Regions from separate parts of the Paenibacillus sp. FSL R10-2778 genome, predicted to be linked through region 2. Evidence: riboswitches for the same ligand, from Rfam matches in the RefSeq annotation. Region 2 holds a riboswitch; the other holds the start of a gene.
What was found. Region 2 has a riboswitch for cobalamin ahead of NST40_RS03885 (S-layer homology domain-containing protein). Riboswitches for the same ligand answer to the same signal wherever they lie in the genome.
Positions count from the first base shown of each region.

Region 1: another riboswitch for cobalamin. It lies ahead of NST40_RS04555 (DUF4430 domain-containing protein); the one in region 2 lies ahead of NST40_RS03885 (S-layer homology domain-containing protein).

Region 1 is NZ_CP151956.1:1,048,406-1,054,701, forward strand. It holds gene NST40_RS04550 (glycosyltransferase) at 1-2,843, shown strand, start outside; cobalamin riboswitch at 2,971-3,174, shown strand; gene NST40_RS04555 (DUF4430 domain-containing protein) at 3,344-5,908, shown strand; gene NST40_RS04560 (methyl-accepting chemotaxis protein) at 6,112-6,296, shown strand, end outside.
Region 2 is NZ_CP151956.1:880,191-886,486, reverse strand. It holds gene NST40_RS03885 (S-layer homology domain-containing protein) at 1-3,744, opposite strand, end outside; cobalamin riboswitch at 3,907-4,108, opposite strand; gene NST40_RS03880 (cellulase family glycosylhydrolase) at 4,450-6,171, shown strand; gene NST40_RS03875 (transposase) at 6,241-6,296, opposite strand, start outside.

The sequences.
Region 1 (6,296 bases), 170 kb from region 2:
ACGATGCTCCTGCGGAGTTAACCGCACGTGGAGAGAAGGATGAGGCTGCATATCCTGGTGCGCTGCACCTATTTCATGCTGAGAACGGGGATACAGTTATTGGGCTTAGTCGTTATCAAGCGGCCGATTTCACAGGCCAACGAAGCGCTTTTTTTGCACATAACTATGTAGTTCCTGCTTCACGTTCCGAAGAAATTGTGCAGAGCTATGGAGACTGGCTGCATGCTGATTTTGCAGAGCGTTATACGGGAGAGCTTGGTGGAACCTTGCCGGAGCTGCCCTCTATTCCAGTTGTTCGCACAGACCGCAGCCCTGATCCAATTGCAGGCTTACGCCTGTTAGGGATTGATGAAGGGATATTCAAGGCATTATTGCAAGCGGTGATGCTCTCTGTAGCAGGTAAGAAAAAAATCTACGTGGCTCTAAACGTACCTATCACCGAGTTGTCCGCGCGGGCGGTGGAGCTTACAGAAATTCTGTATAGCGTGCTGCCGTATGAATTCCGCCGTAGATTAGGCGTGATTACGTATGCGAATGAACCGCAAAGCCGTAAATATATACATCTTAGCTTTGTGGAAAAAGGTTCACTTCGTCCCGGTGACCGCAGTATTGAGAAGGATTATACCTTTGATTTGGCTTCCGGACGGATGGGGAATGTCGATTTTGGCGAGACCCGCCAGCCTTATGCTGATTTGGTGTGGAAGCTGTTACTGCTGAATCCAGGAGATATTAACGACTTCGTAAGCTTCGCCGATCAGATTCTGCGTGGAGAGAGTCCTGAGCACAAGCTAACCCTTTCTTTCTATAATGAGCTGGCTATATTTTATGAGATTGAGCAAGGGAACGAGCATTTATATACGGAAAACAAGAGTGCGGTGCTAAGTGGTTTGCTTTCTTACCTTAAACCAGACGGTGCAATTCATTCTAGAATCCGCTTGAATGATATTTTCCTAGAAAGATTTGACCGGGAATTTGATCTGATTCGGCAAAGAAATGTGCCAGATCCGGCGATTATGGAATGCTTTAAAGAGTATTTTGTACTTAAGGATCACAATTACAGGGTCAGAATCGTGGATTATTTCATCAATGGGATGCTTCATAGTGTGGAAGCGGGCCGCAAGGATATTTTGAGTGCTGCTTACGGGATCATTGAGAGTAATGATGAGTTAAGTGCAGCTTACTTCCAGCGCGTGATGTCTGAAACTTATTTCCGTAAGCAGCTGCTTGAGCCTTACATGGAATCAAGACTAGCTGCGGCGTCCAGATCTGCGGATATTCTGAGCTTTGTGCTCCATTGGGGGCGGTTCCTGCCAGTGGCGTTAGAGCAGTCTTTTGCTCAAAATGCTGTGAAGGATTATTTGCTAGAAAAGCTCCAGCTGGAGCATGATCCGGTGGCTTCTGTGGCGGAAATTCATGAAATTGTAGATAAGGCAGAAAAAGATCGCCGCAAAGGAACAGGAGTTGCTCCTAAGGCACTCTCCCTAATGCAGGATCTTGCTGCTTCAGCAGATAGATTCTTACTGAACCGCTTATCGCTTTCTGATATGACGCAGGAGGAGCTTCTGGAGGTAGTTTTTTTACGGTATGGTAATGTTGTCGATTGGCAGCCGCCACTGGATAGGATTAGCAAGCAGAAAGAGAATGCGCTGCGTGCCGCTTACCGCTGGTTTGGTGAAGAGAAGCCGAATGAGGAGATTTTTACAGGATTGTCTCCGCAGGAACTAGACGATGTGCAGCTACTGGGTCGTCGTTTGCTAAAAGAGGCGCGTGTTCTGGAACCCTTTGAACGGCTTCCGCTAGCCTTTTACTATACAACTCAGCGTGAAGGGGGTCCGCTGGATTACGATGCGCTTCTGGAGCTGTTAAAGCGTAAAGCCGGTTCCGACAAAGAAATCATCTATCGGTTTTTTGCTTGGTCGCAAGGCAATCCTTTATTTACGGTTTCGAATAAAAAGCTGCAACCGGGTTACCGTAAGGCGATTCTGAAGTATTTCCTGAGCAGTGATCGTGAAGCGTTCAAGAATCGGGAATTCCGAAAGAACTATGTCGCGGCAGCTCGGCCTGCTCTGCAAAATGTGTACAATGAAGCCCGCTCCCAACTGGCTTCCCCGCTGGCGCGCTGGATCAGCCGCAGCCGATTTCGACTCTTAATCTCCGGCTCCATTACGGGTATTCTGGTGATTATTGCAATTATCGTATTCAGTATGCTGCGTCCGGATGATACGAAGACGGCTCTGCCGGGGACAAGCCCTGAGCCGACCCCTGTCCAGAGTGCAGGCAATATGCTGCCTCCGGCTTCAGTATACTTGAAGGATCAGAGCGTCGAAGGAGATAAGGGGAGCAGCATATTGGTGTTCACCTTCGCAAGTGCAGATGACTGTGTGCAGTTTCAACCGACTGAGGTTAGTTTAATGTCTTCGTCTACAGAGATAGATAAAAGCTTTAAGGTCGCTGCTACAAATGGCACTTGTCCAGTGCCGTCAACGGATGGGACGGATGAGGGAAACACCGCTGACGAGTCAGATACCGCTGGCACTACTGGAGGAACAGCAGAAGGTGCAGATGCTACTAATTCTGTAGCTGATGCATCTCCGTCTCCTACGCCTTCCTCTGATACTGAGAACAGTACTGGGTTACCTTCCGCAACAGCTGTGACTGAAGGTGAACAACCTTCCTATCAGGTTGAGGTTACATTGGAGTCTGGAGCGACAATTCTAGAGAAAAGTATGATCAAAGCCGGAAGATTTACATTGATCGTAGATCTCGATCCTAATATTCCACCAGCTTCTGATTCAAGTGCTGAACCCTCCCCGACTGCAAGTCCGGATGGAACAGTCGAATAACAAGCTTTCTGAACAGCAATAACTACCGGAAGGTGGCGTATTGCTGTTCATTTTTTTGCTGCCCATACTAAGCTTTTCTATAGACATGCTATGTATTAATAGATATGATTATGGATGTCAAAATAAGATACTACATACTGGAAAAGGTGCAGACTAAATCAATCTAGTCGTCTGCTTAAAAGGGAAGTCCGGTGCAAGAGTCCGGCGCGGTCCCGCCACTGTATGTGCGGAGCGTTTCTTCTATAAGCCACTGCCCCGAAGGTAGGGTGGGAAGGTGAAGAACAGCGATGAAGCATTAGCCAGGAGACCTGCCTTTTTCGTGAGCGTTTCTATTCTTCGTGGGGTAAGAATGTGGAACATATACAGATGGACTGTTGGCAGGAAGCAAGCGCCGCAGCCTCAATTTGTAATCTTCCCTGACCGCCCTCCAAAGGGGCGGTCTTTATGTTATGCGTCTTATTCCCGGCAGTACCCATTCTTATACAGAAAGAGGTTAAACAATGAAGAAAATCATGTCTTCCAAGTTTGTAGCACTTGGGCTGGCCTTATTCATGGTCATTTCAATTCTAGGAACATCTCTTGCTCCGGCGGGACAAATATTTGCAGAAGCGAGCGCTGGCGCCGGTCTGGAGGCAACTGCCGCGGAGCGGATTAATGTTGCGGATGCGACTTATGCGGCTGCAGAATATCTCTTGAAAGGTGGCGTGCAATCGGATTGGCAAGCCATTGGATTAGCGCAAGCAGGGTACAAGCTGCCGGCTAGTTACCTTTCAGAGCTTGAGAAAAAAGTAAAGGATGCAGCTGGCGATTTCACCAATGTAACCGATTATGCTCGAATCGTGCTCGCAGTGAGAGCGATTGGTGCAGATCCTACTAGCTTTGCTGGTAACGGAACGACTCCTGGCTATAATCTGATTGAGAAAATTTATAATAATAGCAAGCTCAGTGAACAGACGCTTAATAATCCGGTATATGCTTTACTTGCGCTGGATTCTGGTAAATATAATATCCCAAGTGACGCGAAATGGACGGCGGATAAGCTCCTTACGGAGATTCTCTCCAAACAGAATCCGGATGGGGGCTTTGCACTAACCTCAGGTGCAAGTGAGCCTGATATGACAGCGATAACCTTGACGGCTCTGGCGGCACATAAAAATAATCCCGAAGCCTACTTAGCAGGGCTACAAGCCGTAGCTTGGTTATCTACAGCTCAAGATAGCCATGGGGGTTACGGTGACAGTGCTGAAAGTAGCGCACAAGCAATCCTTGGACTCACCTCCTTCGGAGTTGATCCTAGTGGATTAGAATACACCAAAAACAAAGTGGATCTAATGGAGAACCTGCTTAGCTATCGTCTAGCTGATGGTAGCTTCACCCATAGCCGTGGTGGAAGCAGTAATATTCTGGCGACAGAGCAAGGTCTTCAGGCGCTGGTTGCCTATAATTTGCTATATAAAGGAAGCAACAGTAAGCTATACGATTTTTCCAAATCCTCCATTCAGAGCTCACTCATCTACGCTCCAGTAACGATTGAGGGACCACAGGCCACGTTGGCACAAGGGTACGCCTATGCTGGCAACGCACTTGGAGCGTTAGAGAAGCTGGCGCTTCAAACGAACTTGCCGATCACAAATCCTTCGGGCAGTTATGTGACTGGCATCGGAAGTATTGCTGCTGGAAGCTTTGGTGGTTATGACGGATGGATGTATGTTGTATCACGTGACGGAAAATGGATTAATCCCGATGTAGGCATGAGTGATTTTGTACTTAAAGATTCAGATCAGGTACTGGTTTATTATGCCGGAGATGACACTAAGCTTGTGGATTCCGTTACGCTTTCCAAAGCAAATCTTAAAGAGGGCGATTCCTTTACCGTCACTGTAACTAGTAAGACGTGGAAATGGGACGCTGCTACGAACACTTCCTCTCCTGTAACTGCAAAAGCTGCGGGTGTTCAGGTCCAAATTGGAGCTCAGACGGTAACGACGAATGCTAAAGGTGAGGCCGTATTCTCAGGAAATATGCCCGCAGGTGACTATACACTGACTGTAACTGGCTACCGTGAAGGCAAAGCCCCAACGATTGCTAAATATACAAAAGCTCTAAAAGTGATTTCTAAGAATGTAACAGCTTCGCTAACCGTTGAAGGCCCGGAAGGGTTGATTAGTGAGGGGACTTTGAAAGCCTCCAATGCCCTTGAAGCGTTGCAACAACTAGGGTCTACCGATGATTTTAAAGTAGATATCACCAAATCGTCTTATGGCAACTTTGTATCAGGTATCCATGGAGTTTCGCAAGGTACTTACGACGGATGGTGGAGCTTCGTGGTATCACGCGGCGGGGAGTGGATATATCCAAGTGTGGGTATGGATGCGTTCGAACTACAGGAATCCGATCGTGTACTTGTCTATTATGCAGGAGAAAATACACAGGTTGTAGATGCTGTGGTGCTTACCCCATCACAGCCAAAAGCTAATGAAGCTTTTACTGTAAAGGTTTCACAGAAAAAGTGGGTGTGGAATCAGGAAAGCTTAACTTCTGATCCGGTTACCTCACCGGCTGCAGGTGTGCAGGTTTCGGTTGGTGATAAGAAGGTAATCACGAATGAACAAGGTGTGGCTGTTGTTGATGGGGGTCTCCCAGCAAATAGCTATACAATAACTGTTACCGGTTATGCTAAAGATAGCGTACCGAGCGTAGCGCGTTATACTCAGTCTCTGACTGTCGGATCGTCTGTTATTGCTCCAGCAAAAGCTACCGCTACCCTCTCAGTGATTGGAGATAGCCGGAAAGGAACCATCCTAGCCAGTACAACAGTAGCTCTAAAAGAGGGCGAAACGGCTTATAGCTTACTAGTCAGTCAATTAGGGACTAAGGTAGTATCATCCGGCAACGCTGGAAGCATCTACGTGAAATCTATTGACGGGTTGGCTGAATTTGATGGAGGTCCAAGCAGCGGATGGAAGTATAAAACGAACCGGGATGCTGATCCAAGCATCAGTGCAGACAGTTATATTTTGCAGAACGGTGATACTTTGTACTGGTACTATACCTCTGGAGAATAAGGAAGAGGAAGTTTGATTAGGCGGGCACACATGGATTCGGAGTAATAGCGGATCGGGTGCCCGCCCTTTTTATATTTGAGGAAAGTCGTTTTATGACAATATATACTTTTATTCGACACAATATTTTAAAAATCATCAAACTCTTAGCCCTTCCGACCGATAAAAATAGATAGATCATAAGATAATGTGAAGGCGGAGTGTAGATGAAAAATTTGAAAGTGAAATACAAAATAGGGCTGCTTTTGGTATTCGCAGTAATTATGGTGAATGCTGTAGGGGGCATAGGCATCATCACAATGAACAAAATGGCCGAAAAGACAAATGAGACATATAATGAAAATTTATTGCCTGTTTCTTACGTAGGGCAGATGCGTACGAATAATCGGGC
Region 2 (6,296 bases):
AACTGCTTTATTCTGAATAGTCGGACTAACCACTTTGTTCCCACTCTTATAATCATGGGTTCTAGTAGCTACAACAGCCGCCATTTCTCTAGTTACAAGCTCTTTAGGTTTAAATTGATTATCATCACCTAACATCAAACCAGTCGCAACAACGGTCTCTACATCTGCTTTGGCCCATGCCGATACGGTGTTGATATCTTTAATCGCTGTTCCTGGCTTCGTCGCCGGGATGGCCAATGCTCTGACGATAATTGCTGCCATCTGCTCACGAGTAATCTTGTCATTTGGCTTAAATTCATTATTAAAGCCTGTGATTAGACCTGCCTTATGCGCAGCATTCACATATGGATAGAACCAATCGCCTAGAGCGACATCCTTATAGGTAATACCTTTATCACTCTTAATATCAAATTCTAATGCAGAAACGAGAATCTTAGTGAACTCCGCTCTTGTGATATAAGCTTTCGGATTCACCTGACCATTATTACCTTGGATATATCCTTTTACTGTAGCTGTTTCAATCGCTGAATAGGCCCAGGAAGAGATCTTATCAGCATCTGTATACAGTTGTTTAATATCATTCGTGTTCTGGGTAGGATCCTTAGGAGTCACTGTTGGAGAAGGACTCACATTTGGATCAACGCCGGCTTCCGGATTAGCTCCCCCACCAGGAGCAGGAGTAGCACCAGGCTTAGGCGTTGGGGTTGGAGTAGGGCTTGTAGTTGGTATCGGTGCATTTAGATCCACACCCAAATTCGTAGTATAACGCCACTGAATTCTGTCCCCGGAACTTAGGTCATATGAAGATGCTCCATAATTAGGATATTTCCCATTCACATTATACATCCATCCACTGCCGCTGCCATGGTCAAATTCCCCATCACCAGCTATGGATTCAACATATACACTTCCAAAGTCACTGTTCCAGGAATCTCTATAGTCGATACCGCGGCTATCCAGCACTCTTTTTAGTACAGACCACACTGTGTCACCAGATTGTAGCTCTACCTGTACAGATGGAACAACATATCCCTTATTAATCGTAAGCTTATCCACGGACAGGATTACATATGGTTTCGATGGAGTGGTTCCGCCACCATTGTTGCCGCCATTTCCTTCACCATTTCCGCTACCATTACCGTTACCACCGTCGCCACCAGGTGTTTGTACTGCACTGGAAGCATACGCAATGTAGTCAGTGAAGTGATTGGTTTTTACAATTAAGTCATTTCCACTATCATAGGCATACTCAGACTTACCGCTTGCAAAACCTAAGTCATCACTTGCAAATTTTTGAATGGCATGAGGGGTGCCATTTTGAATATAAGCAGCTTCTTTTCCTTTAAGGTCCTTAAAGGTTAACGTAATAAATTGACTAAATTCTACTCTTGCACTACCACCCATGGAAAATGCTTGAAGAATGTTATCAAGCTTCTTGTCCCCAGGAATAATCTGATTCACACTATCTTTTAGTGCAGATTCTGCACCGGTTAAAGCTGAAATCAGTTCAATCGCAGAGGCATCCCCACTTGTAACTTTTGCACCCTTAGGAATGACTACAGATACGTTACCTTTTATGGCCTCTATCTGAGGAAGGACGCTATTACTTGGTAAATTGACACTAACCTTTGATTGATTTTCTTCTGAAATAGCTACTGTGATTTCTTTGTTGCTATCTCCAGCGCTGATCGGAACGATATAATCATTAGCGTCATTTGGGATTTCAACTTTCGGGTTCTCCCCAGAAGGTAACGGAAGTTCTTTCGGACCCTCTGGTTGCCCAGGCCCCGGTTCTTCTGGTTGTTCCAGTTTCACATCATTCATATCAAAGAGACGGTTGCTATGATTGAGCAGACGATCATAGGACACAAGTGCATACGTACCTTGGTCCGTTGCCATATTGTCTACTTTGCCTGTGAGGATATGCTTAAATCCACCCTCAGGTGCAGCAAAGCTAAGTAATGCATCAATAAGCGAATTTCCACTTTTAACAAATCTAGCGTCAGTGTGCGGATCTACACCTACACCAGTTAAGGCTACAATTACCTGCGAGATACTCTCGCTGCTAGTGCTTCCCCAGCTTGTAAATCCGCCTTGATTGTTTTGGTTATCGGACAGCCATTGGATGGCCCGATCCACGGCAGCTTTTACATCATCACGGGTTGCATAATAAGGTGCAAGAGCTTGCATCGCCATCGCAGTCATATCGACATCGGCTTTGGTTACGCCTAATGCCCAGCCACCAGCTTCTGCTGTACCTTTTTTAACCTCTTTATCTAAAATGTACTGAACTAGTTTTTCTCTTGTGGTCTGTTCTGTAACTCCATCAACTACAGGGATCTCATAGTTATGGCTATCTAACGCGATCAGAGCAAAAATCGGACCATTATTGCCTTGCTTTTGGATATATTGATAATCAGCGAGTGCTTTTCTCAGATCATATCCCGCAACATTTGTGATATCTTTTCCGATAGAGGTAAGTCCTAGAATCGCTCTGGAATTCTCTGTGCTTTTATTGGCGTCGAGTTTTCCATCCTCTTTAATGATTGATGCTATTTTCGTAGCTACATTATTGTAATAGAGATCATAATAACCGTTAGGTACTGTATAGTTCGCCCGTGCCAGAGAAAGGATCGACCATTCTCCGCTGCCTGTTCCAAACGTTGGATTCTTTACAGTATTTAAAATATAAGCAAGGTTTTTATCTAACTGTTGTTTGACGGCAACTGTAGTTTCCAGTTTGTAAGTAACCTGATAAGTTACATTTGTTTTGTTTCCAGCTCCGTCAAGAGCCGTTACAGTAATTGCATTACTGCCTGAATTCAGAGTAGCTTTGTACTCCCCATTTGCAGGTGATAAAGTAACTCCATTCAGCTTCACTTCTGGAGTAATGTCACTATATACATTGTCTGTGACAGCTACTTTGAAGCTTATTTCTTTATTGGATACTTCCTGTTTATCTTGTATGCCACTTACTGTAATAACAGGGGGTTCAATGTCTAATGCATTATTAAGACCGACAAGCGCATGATCTACACTTATTTGAGAGCTTGCCATGTTTTCGAGCACGGAATAGGCTTCATAAACTGCCGATTGCACTACTGGTCTGTCCAAAATAGTTTCTTTATTAGGGGCACTATTAATCTCGGCGATTTCCGCAGTTAAAGCATCCTTATTGGCAAGTTGAACTGGGATTTCCCCCCAGCCGCCAAGATCAGAACCATAGCCATAAGTGGTGAACTGAGTTCGAATGATGTCACCGTCTTGAGGCTTATAATCGGTCATCCCAAACGGAGGAAACACATTATTTACTGCATACATCCAACCCGACATGGAGGTGTAGTCAAACTGACTTAACCAATCTGGGTCTGCTTTAGTGCCGACTGTATTCCCATCGGCTGAAATCATATCTAAAATATATTGTGGAATATTGACTTCACTTCTGCCACTATCTTTAACTTCTGATAAATAAAAACCACTATCTATATTTCCTAAATATCTATAATTCCCATCACCTAGCGCACGTGTTATTAAAGATGCGCCATTATCGCCTTCATAAATCGGAACTTTAATAGGTTCGTTAATATACCCTTGGCCTAAGGTGAATTTCTCTACGGATACAGATACATACCCTTTAAGGGTAGAGCTTGCTCCATCTGCTTGAGCCGGGATTACACTTGTAGAGAATGTCGTAATAAATACAGCTACAATAAGTAACCACGCTAAAAACTTATGTTTCTTCATTTTTCCATAACCCTTCCCTTCATACCTATGATAAAAAACAGAATAAACTTTCTCATAACCACAAAAAAACCACTCAACATAAACGTCAAGAGGTTAAGATAGTGAACCACAATAATAGCTGGCAAACACTATTCAAGCACCTCTCTATCGATCGTAGAGTTTGATGGTGTAACAGAAAAAGGCAGATATTCTGGCTCAAGTATCATCACCCTTGCTGCCTTCCCAGTTTCCCAGTGGCATTTTGCAAGGACTCCTCTTTCACAGCGGCGGGACCGCGCGGGATTCACACCCGCTTTCCATTTAACCAATCTATGATTGTACTTCCGCAACATTCATAGTTGGCACCTATTCCTAATTTTAAATTTTCATGCTTCATCATATCTAATATATATGTTTTTGTCATGTTATATTTCTTTTTTGTATAACGGGCAGCTAGAGATAATCCTATTTAATAACCAATTTCTACGAGTAGGGTTATTCAAATAATTTCTTTATCCAACTGTGGGGTAAATTAATTTAAATCACTAATTCTTATATGAATTTACCACAAATTAGTAAGGTACTCGCTAAGTGTATTCTATGTTAGGGTATATTCAGAAAGCGTTTACAAAATAAAACTGGAGGTGTTTGTGTTCATCTAACCACCAAGTACAGCGTCAAAGCCAGGTCCAAGCATCCTAAATTTATCTCACAAAGGAGAATTCAATGACTACGCGAATCCAGAAATCCTTCTTATCATTGACACTTGTCACCGCTCTTCTGCTCTCTCTGTTCTCATCCATGGCCGCAGCTGCAACTAAGGACGAGCAACAAGCTAAGGCAGCGCCAAAGAGTAAGATCCAATCCTATGTAGACGAAATGCAGCCCGGATGGAACCTTGGCAATACTTTAGATGCTACAGGTGAGGATGAAACCTCCTGGGGCAATCCACGTGTGACCCAAGATCTTATTAAAAAGATCGCCGCTCAAGGCTATAAAAGCATTCGGATTCCTGTGACCTGGGATACTCACATGGGTGCGGCACCAGACTATACCCTAGAAAAGGCCTACCTCGACCGCGTGGAAGAAGTTGTCGGCTGGGCACTGGACGCCAAGCTTTATGTCATGATTAATGTCCATCATGATTCCTGGCTATGGGTAAGCCATATGGAAGAAAAACACGATGAAACGCTGGCACGTTATAATGCAGCCTGGACTCAAATTGCCGATCGCTTCAAGGACAAATCCGATAAGCTGATGTTCGAGAGCATAAATGAACCTCGATTCACCGATGGTGGAAGCACAGACGAAGCAAAAATGGAGCAAATGCTTACTGAACTTAATAACTCTTTCTATCAAATCGTGCGCAAATCCGGTGGGAAAAACGACCTCCGCCCACTTGTATTACCTTCATTAGAGTCTTCACCTACGCAAACAAGAATGGATCATCTCTATAAGACGATTACGGCTCTGAACGATCCAAATATTATTGCGACCGTTCACTTCTATGGCTTCTGGCCTTTTAGTGTGAACATTGCCGGCTACACCACGTTTGAAAAAGATACAAAAAACGATATCACTCAAACTTTTGATAACGTTTACAATACATTTGTAGCTAAAGGCATCCCTGTCATCGTCGGTGAATTTGGTTTACTCGGGTTCGATAAAGACACGGGTGTGATTGAACAGGGCGAGAAGCTTAAATTCTTTGAGTATCTGACTTATTATTTGAAAGAAAAGAAAATGACTTCCATGCTCTGGGATAACGGGCAGCATTTCAACCGTAAAACTTATAAGTGGTCTGATCCTGAACTCCACAATGTATTAATGTCTGGTCTGAAGGAGCGTTCCTCCAGCACCGAAAGCGATTTGGTCTACCTAAAAAAAGGTGCACAAATCAAAGATACCAAGGTTAAGCTAAACCTGAACGGCAATAAGCTAACCACCATTAGTGCCAACGGAAAGTATCTGACCAAAGGTAAAGATTACACCTTAAATGGTGAGGAGCTCACCCTCAAAGCCAGCCAACTCAAAAAGCTCACAGCTTCCCAAAAATACGGTGAAAATGCCGTGCTGACTCTGAAATTCAACAAGGGTGTTGCGTGGAGACTTAAGGTCATTGTGTATGATACAGCTAAATTAAGCGATGCAAAAGGCACGACTGAATCCTTTGCCATTCCGACCACCTTTAATGGTAACCAGCTTGCCACAATGGAAGCTGTATATACCGCTGGTGGCAATGCAGGTCCGCAGGACTGGACTCCATTTAAGGAATTCGGCAATACCTTCTCACCTTCTTATAACACTAAAGAAATCAAGCTGCTTCCCGCGTTCTTTAAAGATGTTAAAGACGGCGAGGTTATCCTGAAGTTCCACTTCTGGAATGGGGATATTATCACCTACAAGATCACGAAGAGCGGAACAAACGTTGTAGGAAAGTCCTCTTAAGCATCGGTCCTGTTAACAACACAAATAGGGGTGTCCCTTCAGGGAACATCCCTATTTGTATTCTACCTATCACATATAAACCTCATCATACGAAATTATCATCAACCGATAAATTAAATATACGC